DNA from 2 places in the Bacillus sp. GW823-FHT06B01 genome. Region 1 is predicted to be linked to the other one. Evidence: riboswitches for the same ligand, from Rfam matches in the RefSeq annotation. Region 1 holds a riboswitch; the other holds the start of a gene.
What was found. Region 1 has a riboswitch for S-adenosylmethionine ahead of AC1Q8N_RS27160 (peptide ABC transporter substrate-binding protein). Riboswitches for the same ligand answer to the same signal wherever they lie in the genome.
Positions count from the first base shown of each region.

Region 2: linked by a shared signal. The riboswitch ahead of AC1Q8N_RS00535 (M20 family metallopeptidase) and the one ahead of AC1Q8N_RS27160 (peptide ABC transporter substrate-binding protein) in region 1 are both predicted to bind S-adenosylmethionine.

Region 1 covers NZ_JBXAHR010000009.1:51,627-60,371, forward strand. Annotated here, with positions in the region: gene AC1Q8N_RS27125 (substrate-binding domain-containing protein) at 34-981, opposite strand; gene modA (molybdate ABC transporter substrate-binding protein) at 1,115-1,921, shown strand; gene modB (molybdate ABC transporter permease subunit) at 1,927-2,601, shown strand; gene AC1Q8N_RS27140 (GRP family sugar transporter) at 2,902-3,753, shown strand; gene pnuC (nicotinamide riboside transporter PnuC) at 3,992-4,624, opposite strand; gene proC (pyrroline-5-carboxylate reductase) at 4,812-5,615, shown strand; gene AC1Q8N_RS27155 (aldo/keto reductase) at 5,617-6,450, shown strand; SAM riboswitch class I at 6,604-6,708, shown strand; gene AC1Q8N_RS27160 (peptide ABC transporter substrate-binding protein) at 6,841-8,481, shown strand.
Region 2 covers NZ_JBXAHR010000001.1:98,334-107,078, reverse strand. Annotated here, with positions in the region: gene AC1Q8N_RS00550 (helix-turn-helix domain-containing protein) at 1-470, opposite strand, end outside; gene AC1Q8N_RS00545 (alpha/beta fold hydrolase) at 1,093-2,949, opposite strand; gene AC1Q8N_RS00540 (TetR/AcrR family transcriptional regulator) at 3,008-3,574, opposite strand; gene AC1Q8N_RS00535 (M20 family metallopeptidase) at 3,760-4,965, opposite strand; SAM riboswitch class I at 5,054-5,155, opposite strand; gene AC1Q8N_RS00530 (AAA domain-containing protein) at 5,231-7,540, opposite strand; gene AC1Q8N_RS00525 (VOC family protein) at 7,652-8,044, shown strand; partial or broken gene AC1Q8N_RS00520 (hypothetical protein) at 8,114-8,478, shown strand.

The sequences.
Region 1 (8,745 bases):
AAAAAGCTGCTCGTCTTATAGACAAGCAGCTTTTTAGTTTATTTCATATATAATTTGACCTGTTTTCGTCATATCGTATCCGCCAATTGCTTTTAATTCATTATGAAATTCTTCCGATTGCAGAATGCCTTTCACGACTTCAATCAGCTCTTCATTTTCTTTATTCTTCAAAATCACCAAATCGTACTGTTCTTTCATGATTGGAATAAAATCTACATTTACAATTTGCGAAAACTTTTCTGATCCTACTCCCACATCAGCTTTTCCATTCGCAACTTGCGTGGCAACACCAAGATGGTTTGATTCTTCCCATTCATATCCACTAATACGTTCTTTATTTAACTTTTGGATGCGCAATTGTTCATCGACTAACACCCTAATACCAGAACCTTTTTCTCGATTTACAAATCGTGTAGATGACTGAGATAAATCAGCCCATGTTTTTATATTTTTCGGATTTCCATTTTGCACATAAAATCCAACGTTTCTTGCTAATAAATTAATCATCGTACATGGTTGTCCAACTAAAATACGTTTTACGTAAGGAACATTATATGTACCCGTTTCACCATCAAACAAATGCAGACTAACGATACTTCCTTCTCCTTGATACATTTTTATTAAACTCGTTAAACTACCTTGATATGCCCTTAATATATTTGAACTTGGCAGGCGGTTTTCTATACGCTTTGCCAACATATCTAACGTTAGTTCTTGTCCGCTAATAATACATGTATCCAAGCCTCTACTATCTTCGCTCTTTACAGGAGTGCCTTGTATTTTCCCTGTTTTCATTTGCTTTATATATTGTTCTAAATCTGTTGCATCAATGCGCATCTGTCTACCAATTCTATAAGAAGGAAGTTCTCCTTTTTTAATTAGATCGTATACAGTTAATTTTGATACCTTTAATCGCTTCGCTACTTCTTCCGTTGTGTAGGAATGATGATCCATAGACGATTCCTCACTTTCTTCCTTCATTGTAACAAAGAAAAGAATATTTCTCCTATATTTAAAAACAACTACATCGTTCAAATTATATTCAATTATAACTAGTTATATCTATTTATAATTAGTTATAATTAAATATGTCAAAACGAAAGGGGATTTTTTTATGAACAAATTTACATTACGATCCATCGGAGCACTTATACTTTCTTTTCTTCTTATATTTAGTGCTGCATGTACAAGCGGCGAAAAGAAAGAGAAATCAACTGCTAAAGAAGGAAAAGCAGTTGAACTTACTATATCAGCTGCTGCAAGCTTACAAGATGCACTAAAAGAAATTGAAACAAAATATAAAGAAAAAGAACCTAATATTAAACTTTCTTTTAACTTCGGTGCTTCTGGTGCACTTCAACAACAAATTGAACAAGGCGCACCTGCTGATTTATTCTTCTCAGCAGCCGAAGATAAATTCCAAACTCTTGTAAAAAAAGGATTCATTAATGAAAAAGAAGGGAAAAATCTTCTTGGAAATGAACTTGTTCTAGTTGTCCCAAAAGATAGTTCTCTTACGAAAATTCAAGATTTAAAAGATGAAAAAATTAAGAAAATCGCACTTGGTACACCTGAATCTGTACCCGCAGGAAAATATGCAAAGGCTTCTCTCACGCATGAAAATCTTTGGAATGACATTCAAAATAAAATCGTATTTACAAAAGATGTTCGCCAAGTGTTAACATATGTAGAAACAGGTAATGTCGATGCTGGTATTGTATACAAAACAGATGCTCTTATTTCAAACAAAGTAAAGATTGGTGAGACAGCAGCAGCTACTTCGCATGAGCCAATTCACTATCCTTTAGGTGTTATAAAAGAATCTAAGCACAAGAAAGAGGCGACTTCATTTTATGAGTATTTGCAGTCAAAAGATGCACAATCTATCTTTAAAAAATATGGATTTACAGTCCTATTATAATTGCCATGAGCTTTGATGCTATTTTTTCACCAATCTTTCTATCTATACGAGTAGCTGCATGCGCCACCATTATCGTTACAATTTTAGGGACGATTATCGGACGGGCGTTAGCACGCTCCTCATGGAGATATAAAGTACTATTAGAAACTATTTTCTTATTACCAATGGTACTTCCGCCAACTGTAATCGGCTTTTTTCTCATTATCATTTTTGGAAATAATAGTCCCATTGGAATGTGGATAGAATCAATATTGCAGCAGTCCATTATGTTCACATCTACTGCTGCAATCATCGCTTCTACAGTTGTTGCATTTCCGCTCATGTACCAATCAGCAAAAACAGGATTTTCTATTGCGAATGTACAAATTGAAGAAAGTGCTCGTGACCTTGGTGCAAGTGAATATCAAGTTTTTCTACACGTCACACTTCCGCTGGCATTTCCCGCCTTACTAAGCGGAATGATTTTGAGCTTTGTTCGTGCGCTCGGTGAGTTTGGTGCTACACTCATGTTTGCTGGGAACATTCCTGGTAAAACACAAACAATCCCAACTGCAATTTATATGGCGATTGATGCAAGTAATATGCAGCTCGCCTGGACACTTGTAGTTATCACTATTAGTATGTCACTCCTATTTCTACTATGTATTCAGCTTATTAACAAAAGAATTACTAACCCTTAAAGCAGCTTTTTCGAAGCTGCTTCTTTATTTCTTAGGAAATAAAAATTTACCATCGGGAAATAACTGAATTTTACCTTTTATTAAAATATACATTTTATTTGAATTCACTTTCTAAAATAGGCAATTTCCTGTTATTATATGGAGGTGTTTCAAAAAATGAAGAAATGAAAACGCATTTATATCGTGAATTCTTCATCCTGTTTTAGCGATCGGTAATCTTCTACTCTAGTAGTGGGGCATTACCGATCGTTAGAACGATATGTAATTATATTGGTATAGAAAACCGAAGGGAGTCTTGTAATGGACATTTTATTAGCGCTTCTTCCTGCAATTGCATGGGGAAACATCTTATTAGTAAGCGTAAAAATGGGCGGTGGTGCATATAGCCAAACGGTAGGTATGACAATCGGTGCTCTATTCTTCGCAACAATTATGTATGTATTTACTCAACCAGCTTTAACAATGACAGTCTTGATTGTTGGTTTTATTTCAGGTTTATTCTGGGCTTTAGGACAAGTAAACCAATTAAAAACAGTTGAAAAACTAGGTGTTTCAACTACTGTAACAATTTCTACTGGTATGCAACTTGTTGCAACTTCTATCTTTGGGGTTATCGCTTTCCGTGAGTGGACTACTACAACAACGATTGTTCTGGGAACGATTGCAATCCTATTAATCGTAGTTGGTGTTGTATTCACATCACTAGATGACAAAGAAAATGCACAGCCACCAGGTCAATTGAAAAAAGGACTTCTTACTTTAATTGTTTCTACTTTCGGTTACCTTGTATATGTAATTATTATTCGTTGGTATAATATCGATGGTTGGTCTGCTATTTTACCACAAGCAGTTGGTATGTTTGTTGGTGCGGTTGTATTGACATCTAAACATAAACCATTTAACAAATATGCAATCCGTAATGCTTTATCTGGTTTACTATGGGGAACTGGAAACTTATTCTTACTTCTTTCATTACCACGTGTCGGAGTGGCAACAAGCTTCCCATTATCTCAAACTGGAATCGTTATCTCAACATTCGGTGCGATTGTCTTTTTAGGTGAAAAGAAAACAAAACGTCAATTGATCTTTATTGCACTAGGTAGTGTTTTAATTATCGGCGGCGCTGTATTGTTAGGTATGACAAAAGCATAAACTTATAATCTATTAATAAACCCCTGAAGCATATGTGCTTCAGGGGTTTTTCTCTTTCAATTGTTTTCTAAATATAATTATTTACATGTCCCTGTCTTTTATCCCGCTTTAACGGGCAGTAAGACCCCCACCTCAAAATTCAGCGAAAGCAAAGAATTTAGGTGGAGGATCAACTACCCATAAAAGTCCGATTGGTGAAGGCTAATAATCAGTGGGGGATGAAGAAAACCCCCACTGATTAAAGTTTCACTTTATAGTTGTTCTTCCACTCTAGTAAACCAGCTACACATATAAAGAGATTAATAACAGCTAATATTAGCATGACGTATAAACCTGTGGAAATATAAATCACAATGCTAACCACGTTATACAAAATCCATAAATACCAGTTTTCTAAAATTTTTCGACTTAGCATAAATTGAGCTACTAATCCTAGTACAGCATTTAAAGCATCTAAATATGGACTAGTTGATTCTAGATAACGGATTTGATAATAGCCCCAACCAATCCAAGTAACTAACATAAAGATTATATAAATAGTCCACCCTTTTACACCTAAACGAACTGTTGCTTTTACCTCTTCTCCCCCACTACATGCTATCCAATAATACCAACCATATACATTAAATATAAATTGAAAGGCTGCCAATACTGCCATTGCATATAAACCTTGCGTAATGAAAATATACAGAAATACCGCAACCGTAATCATGCCAAACAAAAAGTTAGATACCTTTTCCCTCGCTAATAACCAAACATTAATAATCCCCATAACCGATGCGAAAATTTCAATATAACTCGATTGAATATAAAATCCAACCAATACGCAAATAATACTGGAAATGAATAAAAAAAGCGGACTTCTGACCATGATCATCTCTCCCCAGATGTATAATAAATTCCCTATCACCAGTATAAGGAACAACGCTTTCCTTTACCATGAATTTCCTCCTTCTCGTTATCCATTCCATCTACGGTAAGTCTTTTCTTTTTACAAAATTCTCTTAAAGATGGTATCGTTTTTTATAACATATCTCCACTAGAAAGGAATAAAGGATATGCTAACTAAACATCGAATTCTATTTATTGGTGCTGGTCGTATGGCAGAAGCTATATTTTCCGGATTACTTAAAACAAGCAAAGAATACATCGAAAAAATTATCGTTTCTAACCGCAGCAACGTAGAAAAGCTAGAACAATTACAAGGACAATATAATGTGTCTATCACAACAGATTGGAAGCAGCATGTTACATCTGTTGATACGATTGTTTTAGCAATGCCGCCTTCTGCACATGAAGAATTATTAGCGGAGCTATCTCCGTTACTATCGAATCAACTTGTCGTAACGGTAGCTGCTGGCATTGGTCCATCTTATTTAGAAGCTAGACTCCCTAAGGACACGCCTGTTGCTTGGATTATGCCAAATACAGCTGCTGAAATTGGGAAGTCAATCTCCTTATATACAACAGGACAATCAGTAAACGAGATGCATCAAGAAACCTTGCAACTGCTTTTAAGAGGCATTGGTACTTCGCAACTTTGCACTGAGGAAGAAGTTCATCAACTTACTGCAGTTACTGGAAGTGCACCAGCTTTCCTTTATTACTTTGCTGAAAGCTTGATTGAAGCAACAAAAAGTTATGGAGTCGATGAAGCAACTGCCAAACACCTTGTCATTCAAATGATTTCTGGCTCTGCTTCTATGCTTGAACAAACGCAAGATCCAACTAACCTCCGCGAACAAGTAACAACACCAGGTGGTTCCACAGCTGAAGGTCTCAAAGCTTTATATGAATATAATTTTTCAGAGGCAATTCAAAAAGCAGTAGAAGCAACAAACAAAAAAGCTAGGGGGAAATAATATGAGTTTAACAAGTTTAAAAGACTATACTACATTACATAACGGTGTAAAAATGCCTTGGTTCGGTTTAGGTGTTTTTAAAGTAGAAGATGGTTCAGAAGTAATTGAGTCTGTAAAATCAGCAATAAAAAATGGCTACCGCAGCATCGATACTGCAGCAATCTATCAAAACGAAGAAGGCGTTGGACAAGCGATCCGTGAAGCAGGTGTTCCACGTGAAGAATTATTTATTACATCAAAAGTATGGAATAGCGATCAAGGATATGAAACAACACTTCAAGCATTTGAAACTACATTAGAAAAATTAGGTCTAGAATATTTAGATTTATATTTAGTACATTGGCCTGTAAAAGGGAAATATACTGAATCATGGAAAGCGTTAGAAAAACTTTATAAAGATGGCCGTGTTCGTGCTATCGGTGTGAGTAATTTCCACATTCACCACTTACAAGACGTATTTGAAATCGCTGAAATTAAGCCAATGGTCAATCAAGTGGAATACCACCCACGTTTAGCACAAGAAGAATTACACGCTTTCTGTAAAGAACATAACATCCAGCTTGAAGCTTGGTCACCATTAATGCAGGGACAACTATTGGATAACTCCACATTACAAGACATTGCGACAAAATATAATAAATCAACTGCACAAATTATTTTACGCTGGGATTTACAAAATGAAGTTGTAACAATCCCTAAATCTATTAAAGAACATCGCATTATTGAAAATGCAAATATATTCGATTTTGAATTAAGTGCTGATGACATGAAAGCAATTCAAGCTCTAAATGAAGATCGTCGCGTTGGTCCAGATCCAGATAACTTTAACTTCTAGTAGAAAAACCACTGCCATATGCAGTGGTTTTTCTCGTTAAATAAAACTGAAAATTTAAACTATATTTCAATTGGTTGACACTTCGTTATCCAAGGTGTAAGATTTTGAATTATCAAAGAAACACAAAAATTAATAAAATTTATTCGTTTACTCATTGTATCAAGAGAGGTGGAGGGACTGGCCCTTTGAAACCTCGGCAACAGGTTCATTTTGAATACTGTGCCACTTCCTGCAAGCATTGTGCTTGAAAGATAGAATGAGGGACTTCGTTTATATACGGGTGCATAACTTGTACGTAAAAATCCCTCTTTCTCAATATGAAAAGAGGGATTTTTTATTTTTCATTTCCCTCATCATCATCCAAACTTAATTATTTAGGAGGAAAATCAAATGAAAAAGAAGTTTGTACCCGGTATTGCATCAGTTGTAGGAGTAAGTATTTTATTAACTGGTTGCGGTAGTTATAAAAACGAAGCAAGTGGAGCAAATGCAAAAGACGAGGCGCCTAGTAAACAGGTTTTAAACTTATCTTCACCTACTGAAATACGAACAATGGATACAGCTCGTGCTACAGATACTGATTCTGGTCAAGTAATGAGAAACGTATTTGAAGGTTTGTATAATCTTGGTGAAGGTAACAAACCTGTCCCTGGCGTTGCGAAATCTCATGAAGTAAGTGGCGATAAAACGAAATACACATTCCACCTGCGAGATTCAAAATGGTCAAACGGCACTCCTGTCACAGCGAAAGATTTTGTCTTCGCTTGGCAAAGAGCTGTTGATCCAGCAACAGCCTCTGAATATGCATTTCTATTCTTTGATATTAAAAATGCAACAAAAATTAACAACAAAGAACTTCCAGCCGATCAACTTGGTGTAAAAGCAATTGATGACCATACGTTTGAGGTAGAATTAGAACGTCCTGTTCCGTACTTTATAAGCTTAACAGCGTTCCCAACATTTCTACCAATTAACGAGGAATTCTTTAAAGCACAAGGTGATAAGTATGCGTTAGAAGACAATACAATTTTGTACAACGGAGCTTTTACACTAAGCGATTGGAAGCATGAGCAAAGCTTTAAATTTAAGAAAAACCCTACCTATTGGGATAAAGATACTGTCAAACTGGAAGAAATCAATTTTAACGTCGTAAAAGAAAAATCTACAGAAGTAAATTTATTCGAGTCAAAACAATTAGATCGTATCAAACTAACATCTGACTTCGTTGATAAATATAAAAAGGATGCTAACTTTAAAGAACGGCCAAACGTAGGGGTACAGTTTCTACGTATGAATCAACAAAACAAAGTACTTCAAAACGTTTCTGCACGCCAAGCAATCGATCAAACAATTGATCGAAAATCCTTTGTAAATACGTTATTAAATGACGGCTCTACACCAACCTCTAGTCTCGTGCCGAAAAACTTTGCAAAAGGACCTGACGGAACAGACTTCCGTGCTGCAAACGGCGATTTAACAAAGGTTGATACAAAATCTGCTCAAGAATTATGGAAAAAGGCAAAACAAGAACTTGGGTCTGAAAAAATAACATTAGAACTATTAATAAGTGACGGTGACCTTGAAAAGAAAACTGGTGAGTTCTTAAAAGGACAATTAGAAAAGAATTTAGATGGCTTAACAGTAAATATAAAGCCGCAACCACGTAAACAACAAGTTTCACTTTTATTAAAAGGTGACTACGAAATTGGAATTGACGGCTGGAGCCCTGACTTTGCAGATCCAATTACATTCCTTGAGCTTTTTACAACGAATAACCCTTACAACTTAGATCATTACTCTAATAAGGAGTTCGATGAAACAATAGCAAAAGTGAAAACAACTTTAGCCGGTGATGAAAAAGCTCGCTGGGAAGCATTACTAGCATCCGAGAAAATATTATTTAAAGACTCTGTTATCGCTCCTCTTTACCAAAAAGGCGAATCTTATTTAGAACGTTCTTACGTGAAAGGAATTGTGCAAGTAGACTTTGCAGGTCAATTAAACTTCAAATGGGCACAAATTAAAAAATAAAAGGCAACCTGAATTGAAGTTTTCCTACCCATACCAATTGTTTTATTGGAAAAATGTATTAAAAGCGGATTTCTCAATAGGAGAAAATCCGCTTTTTTAATATATTATTTTTAAAAAATAATAATCCGATTTTATTATTGACATATAGTTCTTTTCAGTGTTAATATTCTAAATAATCAAAGAAACAAAATATTTCACCATCAAAATATAACGTCTACTACGTTGAAACATATAACGATAGATTATAGTTCAACATGTATATAC
Region 2 (8,745 bases), on a different contig from region 1:
CCTCGAGCCATTAAATAATATATATAATCTTCGGTATACTGGAGGTCTATTTGATTTGGAATAACTTGCACAGCCTGATTTACAATTGCTTCTACATATACTAAGTTATTATTTCGGGAATGATAGTATATTAAAACACCATAAGCCTTTAATAATAAAAGAATAGAGTCTATATCACGAACATACAGTTCTAAAGAAGATAAATCTTTTTCACTTATAATTTTATCATTTTTATACTTATTACATATTCCAAGGAGCATAGGTTCTATATCCCCATAATCTTCATCTACAAGAAAATTGTAATCAACTTCCATCTTTTTAGCGACCTTTTCTAAAAAAGAAACAGAAGGTTTAATTTGTCCATTTTCAATTCTGCTTAAATACGTTATAGAGCATATTTCTGATACTAATTCCCCTTGCGTAAATTCTTTATGTATACGGATTTGTCGAATACGTTCACCAATATTCATATTTCCACTCCTTTCTTCGAATAACCTGGTTTGATTATTTTAGGGCAATATAATAAGAATAACGCCTATATTATCTATCATAGTATGTGTATAGTTTTATGTTCAGAGAGGGAAATGTTATTAATACTTATTTGGATGCCCGATTTACTAATACCGGATTTTCCACCTTCTACTTATATTACTACATTATACCAATTTACTCATACTTACGCCTAACAAAATTTATCTTTTATACCTTCAGATCTTTAAAATAAAAGTCTTCTGTCTAAAAACGATAAAATAATTAAAGAACCTTATATGTTGCAGAAACTATCTCAAATCACGAAACATGTAAAACAATACAGAAAAAACTATAAAAAATTCACAATTTTTTAATTAAATTTTACTAATTGTTATTAACGGGGTACAGTCCCATCGCTATCAACCTAATAAAACAAAATACCCCCTAAAATTAAAAAATGAGCTGACTTCTCAAAATAAATAACTATAGAGAAAGAAAATTTTCATTTAGGGGGTACTTCAAAACCTTAGCTTGATGGTGATGGGGCGGGCTCCCACACAGTACGATTTTATTTCAAAGACACAACGATCTTACTACAAACTTTTTATTTATCTCACACTCTCATCCGATAGTATTACTATTTTTTATTACTAATGTTGCCGTTTCACTCGGATGGCTAAGAGGAAAATGATGGCCATATGGAACAAAATCAACCTTACCAAGATGCGATGGAGCAGAATAACCTCTGTCATAATCCCCCCAAATAATGTGAAGATTATACTTTGTTACTTCATTGAAATCACCTTGATCGTTTTTCAGTAGTAAACTGTTAAGCTGAACTGTAGTATTTAATATTCTAGGAGAAGTAAAACTGTTACTTATTTTTTCGATATAATGTTCAGGGATGCTCTCCATACTTTCAAACAAACCATTACTTAATAAATAACGCCCTATCAAATTAGTAGTTGCCAATTTTAATGTCCATTTGTTCATAAATTGGGGAACATTTAGCGATTTAGGATTTTTTTTAGCAATAGGCGGCTGAAGTAAAGTGATTGAATACTTCTTATCTATGTACTCTTGTACCAATGCTTCCAGAAGAATAAACGCACCGAATGAATGACCAATTAGATGTGCACCATTAGTAGCTTTCTCTAATAACTTTTTCACTACATTCAAATAGATATCTAGAAGATTTTTCTCTCGTTTAAAAGGAGAACGTCCCAAACCTGGAAGATCCAAGATCCATACAGGTTGACCAGTTTTTTCATGAAGCTCTTGTGCTAAAGGAAATAAATCCTCTCCATCACTCAATAAACCATGTAATAAAATAAACGGTTTATCCTCTCCTTGTAATTGGTAAAGGGTAATGTTATCACATAATGTTCGTTTAAATAAATGATTATGCTGGCCATTTTGATGCATCATTCGATAATCCAAATCAGCTACTACGGCAGGGAAAAATTTCATTACACTCGTCTCCTTAAACCAATCTCCTCCCATAATTTTTTTCGCTGAAACATTTGAAAATTTTCGTTTTGTAATAAAATTCAGTCCATCAGAAGGAATTTTTGTTATTTTACTTACTCCACTATTCATAATTGCTTTCATAAGTGGCATTGGGACAGAGATTTTTGGTGCCCTCATATTCATACTTTCCGACATAATACTTAATAATTCAGCAATGTTCTGATCGTGCTGTTTGTCTTCAACAAGTGTATATGTTTGTATAGTCGGTTGCTCCAATCTGAAAACCTGCACAATAAACTTCGCAAGCTCATCGTTTGAAATAAGTGGTAACCTATATCCCTTACCTCCAGGAATCACTGGCATGAGCCCTCTTCTCATACTCATCACAAGCAAACCTAATCCTGCTATCTGCTCTGTACTCCCTGTTTTACTACTACCGACTACAGTTGGCGGATTAATTACAGAAAGCGGATAACCTACTGCTGATGCCTGGTGACGGATATAAAGATCTGCTAAAAATTTTGTTCTCTCATATGGATTTTTTATTTTCAAATAATTGTTTCCTTCTTTAAACACATCAATTGCAATCTTGCTATTTTTATCATCAAAGGGACTCATATAACCTACAACATGAATAAATTGTTGCAAGCCCTTCAATTGATGAATGCTTTTAGCTAATTCACTAATATGTTTGGCGCCATTTAAAAATACGGAAGCTGCCTCTTTACTTGTCGCTTGAATATCCATGGGGCCTCCTGCGTGAATAATCACATCCGTTTTCAATACGCTCTCCTTATCTTCAGCACTTAGACCTAAATCTATTTTCGTCAAATCACCTTCAATAAAGTGCATAACTTCCTTTTTTAAGATGCCTCTTTCTTGAAAAAGGCGTGTTGCTTTACTTTTCGACCTCACTAAAAGAAGAATTTTAACATCCTCTTTGGCTAATTCTTTCACTAATTGTTTTCCAATAAAGCCTGTTCCACCAATTAAAAATACTGTTCTCATATAAAATCTCCTTTTTAGTACTATTCAGTACTAATTTGATGTAAAAAAAAAGCTTCTTTTATCGAAGCAATTTTAAAAAATGATCTGCTGTTTTCGTAATTACAGTTGCATCCTTCAATGTTTCTGAAATAAATAACGCTCCTTCAAGATTTGTAATAAAAAGTGATGCAACCTCATCAATATTAATCGTATTTCTGAATTCTCCATTCTCTACCCCTTGTTTAAGTAATAGAGAAACTTTCTTTTGTAATCCTGTAAAAAAAAGACCTATTTTTTCTTTTATTTGCGTGGCCTGTTTAGGACTTTGAATATAAAGAGTAATAAATGGACAGCTCCCCTTATACTCTCTCGACTGAACTCCTTGTGATAATTGCTTTAAAAACAGTTGGATACGATCTTCAACTAAAAATTGAGTCTGAGAAAGTACGTCATCAATTGCAGATTGATACATTTCAATCCAATAATCAACGACCCCTTCTAATAATACTTCCTTATTAGAAAAGTGATAATACACATTAGACTTTGAAACTTTGCTTACACGTACTAATTCATCCATACTTGTATAAGCAAACCCTTTTTCTAAAAATAATGTTGCAGCTACTTCAATCACACGTTTTTGATTCATTAATTTTACCTTTGTCATAACTAGAACTATACAGTACTAATTTAAATGTTGCAAGTATTTATGTTAATTTAGAAAAAAGTTTGATTAAAAAAGTTCCACTAACATTGATTTTACTGCAAAAAAATCTTAGCATCAGCGTTACGCAAAAAAGAAAAGGAGTGGATTCCCCCACTCCCTTTAACCATCTATCCTTGATTCCTCTGCACCTCTCTAAACTCTTCCTTCACCTTCTCTAACAGCCCTTCTTCCGTAATTAATCGATACGCTGTATGTGCTAGTGCTTTTGCGGATGTAATTAATGCTTTATCTCCTAATTCTGAACGTGCTGCTTCTCTAAATTCATTCGTATGCGCAATTAAATCGTCTGGACCGATTTTAATGTACGGATGAATGGTCGGTACGACTTGGCTTACGTTTCCTGCGTCTGTTGAGCCGATGCCAAATCTTTCTTTACGATTTACGTCTTCACCTTGTAATTCTAATTCTTCGGCTACGACGTCATTAAATGTTTTTGTTACGAGTAGTTCATCGATTTCATTTTGGAATTGATGAATTTTCACTTTCGTACCTGTTGCTAATGCTGCACCTTGTGCGACGTTTCTTACTTTCTCTGTTACTTCCGCACATCTTTTTCTCGTTGCTGCGCGGATGAAGAACCTTGCTGCGGCGTAGTCAGGAATAATATTAGGTGCTTTTCCGCCCTCAGTAATAACACCATGAATTCTCACATCTGATGGGAGTTGTTGGCGAAGTGCATTAATACTGTTATACAGCTGGATAATCGCATCTAATGCGTTAATTCCTTCTTCTGGTGAGGCTGCTGCATGAGCTGTTTTTCCGTAAAAATGAAAATCAAGTGGATCGACCGCAAGTGATGGACTCGTTGGAGCTGTTTTTCCGCTCGGATGAATCATAAGCGCCGCATCAATGTTTTTAAATAAGCCAGCTTTCACATAACTCGATTTTGCGCTACCATTTGGCCCACCCTCTTCTGCTGGTGTTCCGAACACGACAACTTCTCCGCCGATTTCCTCAAGCGTTTCTGATAACGCGATCGCTGCTGCAACGCTAATTGTGCCAATTAAATTGTGACCACATGCATGACCGAGTCCTGGTAAAGCGTCATACTCAGCTAAAAATGCAATGACTGGTCCTTGTTTCCCTGAACTTTTTCGCGCGATAAATCCTGTTTCATGCCCAGCTATATTGTGCTGCAACTGAAATCCTGCGCTTCCTAACAACAAACTTAACGTTCTTGATGCGTAAAATTCTTGGTTACCAATCTCCGGATTCGCATGAATATTATGACTTGTTTCTATGTACTTTTCCTTATTTCTTTCTATACTCTCTTCAATTGTTTTTCTTTGTGACGTTACTCCTGTCGCTCCCATTTTTCTTCCTCCTTTTATTTTCACGTAAAAAAGCCTCTTTCTAAAAGATAGAAAGAGGCTTCTGTATATACAGTCAAAATGAGCTTCTTTCTTATCTTTCAAGTTACCTTGCTGGAATTGGCACAGTATTCATAAAGAATCCGCTGCCGAGGTGTCATAGGGCCAGTCCCTCAACCTCTCGTGATAAGAATTTTCATAAAATTGTATTAAATTATTTTCATTCTAAGTTCATTCCAGGCAAAAGTCAAGGAATTCCTATCCGAATTTACCGAATATCTAAAAACCCTTTTAACACACCAATTGTTTCTGGTGCTTGCAGTCTTGCACATACGTACGGAAATTCCGTACTACCTTCAAACATCATTTGAGATGTGAGCGGTGCCCCTGCCCAAAAGATTTCATCATCGATTACGATAAACGGGAATGCTTTGTTTTGCCTTTGTAACTTTACATTTTTCAATGGAACTGGTCCATCACTATACACCGTTATTTGCGCATTTGTACGCATTAACGCTTGCCATACTCGCTTATCCACTTGTTTTGTGCTTGGAAGTGAAATAATAATTTTTCGTTTTGCAGCTAAAATATCTTTCAATAGCCCTTTCGGTTCTTCAAGATTCATTTCCATAAACCAGCGTAAACGTTTCGAAATTTTTCGTTCCCACAATTGTCTTGATGTCGTACGATCATACACATCTCCGTGACGTTCTATATGAGCCGTTAATTGTGATAACGCTTGTTTTCTCGAAAGGTTTTTACGCATATAATGGCAATCTGATAATTGAATGAACTTCCCTCTCGCTCTCGTTACGGCTACATTGACGAGGCGATGGTTTTTATGGTCAAAGAATAACACACCAGGTCGTTCTTGCGGATAACTATCCACCGTATCAAATATCATCATATCTCTTTCAGAACCTTGAAACTTATGAACCGTTGCTGCTAAAACTGGTATGTTTTGATATTTCGTTCTCTGCAACATTTCTCTAATAAACGTTGATAAAAAGCGGGATTGTGCCCTGTAAGGTGTAACAACACCGATCGATTGAACACCATCTAACAGTCCAATTAACATCATTTGCATCGCTACTAAACCAGACATAATGTTAAAACGAGAACCTGAAGCAGCGTCTTTTAACGAAAAGGCTCCCATTAAGCTCGTATCAAATAAAACACTTGCCTCATTTGCGAACGGTTGCAATCGCGCAAGTTCTTTACGCTCTGAAACAGACGGATGATCATATACTCTATTTTTATAAATAAATGAATTTGTAAACTTCGATATATCCGCATGCATACGTCTTTGTTCCTGCAGCATAAAGAGGTTCGGATGTGCTTCTGATTTATTGACAGACTCAACAATCCCGGCATGGTAAAACATATCTTCCCCGAGCCATTTTCGAACGAGTTCATGGTTCGCCATCGCGATTGGAGGTAACTGTAAAAAGTCACCACAAACGACAATACGTTTTCCAAGTGAAGCAGCTAATGCAATTTGCGGAACATATGCCATACTCACTTCATCTACGACAACTAAATCAAATGTACGCTCATAAATAAGGGAATCAATGGCACATTTCGATAAAGTTGCGCCGATTACTTTCGCGTTTTCAATGTATTCTTTTTCTACTTCTTTAATTTTCGCTTTTTGCTTTCGAAGATCATTTTCAATCTCTTGTATACGCTTCTTATCAGCAGAAGTCGCTTTATATGATAAAATCTTTTCACGAAGATCTTGTCGTGTCTCTTCTAAATAGAGTCTTTCTTCTCCCCAAGATCCGTTCGTCGTTTCAACTAGCTTCGACGTAAGTAATGTTTCATGATTTCGTATATGTTCATGTTGACTATAACCGTAACGAACAATTTCGCCAGGTGTCCATTTCTTTTTCTTCTCAATTTGCTTCGTTACTTCGCTCATTAATACGTCTACTGCCGCATTACTATGAGCTAATACAAGTACCGATTTTCCTTTTTGATAATGAGCCGAAATAATACGTGATAAATTGTAAGACTTCCCTGTTCCAGGCGGTCCCCACACGTACGTTGTCGGATTGTAAAACGAACGATACGCCAATTCATTTTTCGGATTTTTCATCTTCTCAATATGTTTCGGACTGCTCGTCCCATCAACAAGACGCTTTATACGATTACGTTTTAACTTATCTTTATGTGCCTCTTTCAATCGCTCTTGTAGTTGCTCTAACAATTGCCACGGTTCACTGTATAAAACAGCTTCTCGTATTTCACCTTGTATATAATCATTTAATTTCAGTTCTATTTCTAATCCATGTACAGATAATACTTCTCCTGTCGCTTCCTCACCATCAAACTCAATTCGAATTGGTGAACCTTCAGGTAAGCTTACTTCCGAAATAAGCTGAAATACGTATACTGTACTTTCATAATCTGTATATAAAAAACGACCGTTCATAATAGAAATTTTACTACCACCTATCGTTTTCCAATGTTTAATTTCATACGCTAATGCATAATGCCACTCTTTCATCGTTGCCGATAATGAAGGAGTTTGAGTAGGTGTATTCATCGTATAATCTCCTTCCTTCTCCCCAAACATACTTTCTCACTATACCATAAAACACGCTAAAATTTGTAAGGTTTTTATCTTGCTTATTTTCTTAATTTTCAATAACATATTGTATATAATTTTCAGAAAGAAGGGATCTACATGCCAGTTAGAAGAATTGAACACGTCGGTCTTATGGTCGCAAACTTAGAAACATCTATTTCATTTTATGAAGTAGTAGTTGGCTTACAGCTCATTAAACGTATGGGTCACCCGAATCCCGACTTAAAACTCGCTTTTTTAGGTGTGGAAGAATCGAAGGAAACGATACTTGAATTAATTGAAGGCTACAACTCTTCTCTTCCGGCAGAAGGAAAAGTACATCACATTTGCTTTAAAGTGGATTCATTAGAGGATGAAATCGAAAGACTAAAGAAACAAAAAGTAACCTTTCTACTAGGAGAAGAAATTGAAACATTACCAGATGGAACACGTTACATATTCTTCGCTGGTCCTGACGGAGAATGGATTGAGTTTTTTGAAACGGAGAGATAAAGTGAGACTTTAGTCAGCCTACAATTAGCGGGATAATAAATTTATTATCAACATAAGGAGTAGAAACTGATGAATACAGTTTTTATTATCGTTTTTTGGATACTTATGCTCTTTCCAATCCTTTACGTAATCAAGATAAAGCATTGGAATTTAAAAGTAGCTGCCTTATTTGTTGGAAGAATTCTATTAAGTATTATCTTTTTCATAAATGGAATTGTGTTAGGACTGCAACGAAATTGGGCAGAGCCTCCCTATGGAACAGAATGGGATGTCTTTATAAATTCTTTATTACACGGTAAAACTGATGCACTTATACACTTATACACTTATTACTTCTAATTATTATTGTCACATTCGACTTAATAATCTTATTTTATTATAGAAATAAAAAAATTAGGGTGTTTCCCTATTTCTTTCATCTTGGCTCATATTAATGCGTGGGAAACAACATAATTGATTATATGCCAAAACAAAGACAAAAACGGACCTGTTATCAGGTCTTTTCTTGCTTTTTCTGTTACACTCCTGTAAAAACAACATAAGTCAAACAAAATTCGCTATACATGTTACAAAATTATATTTTCTTTCATATTTTGCAACATGTATAGACAGATATAATAGAACTTTATCAATTTTATTGGATAAACATGGGCAGATAAATAAGCCACACTATTAAATTCGAATACGAATAATTATATTAA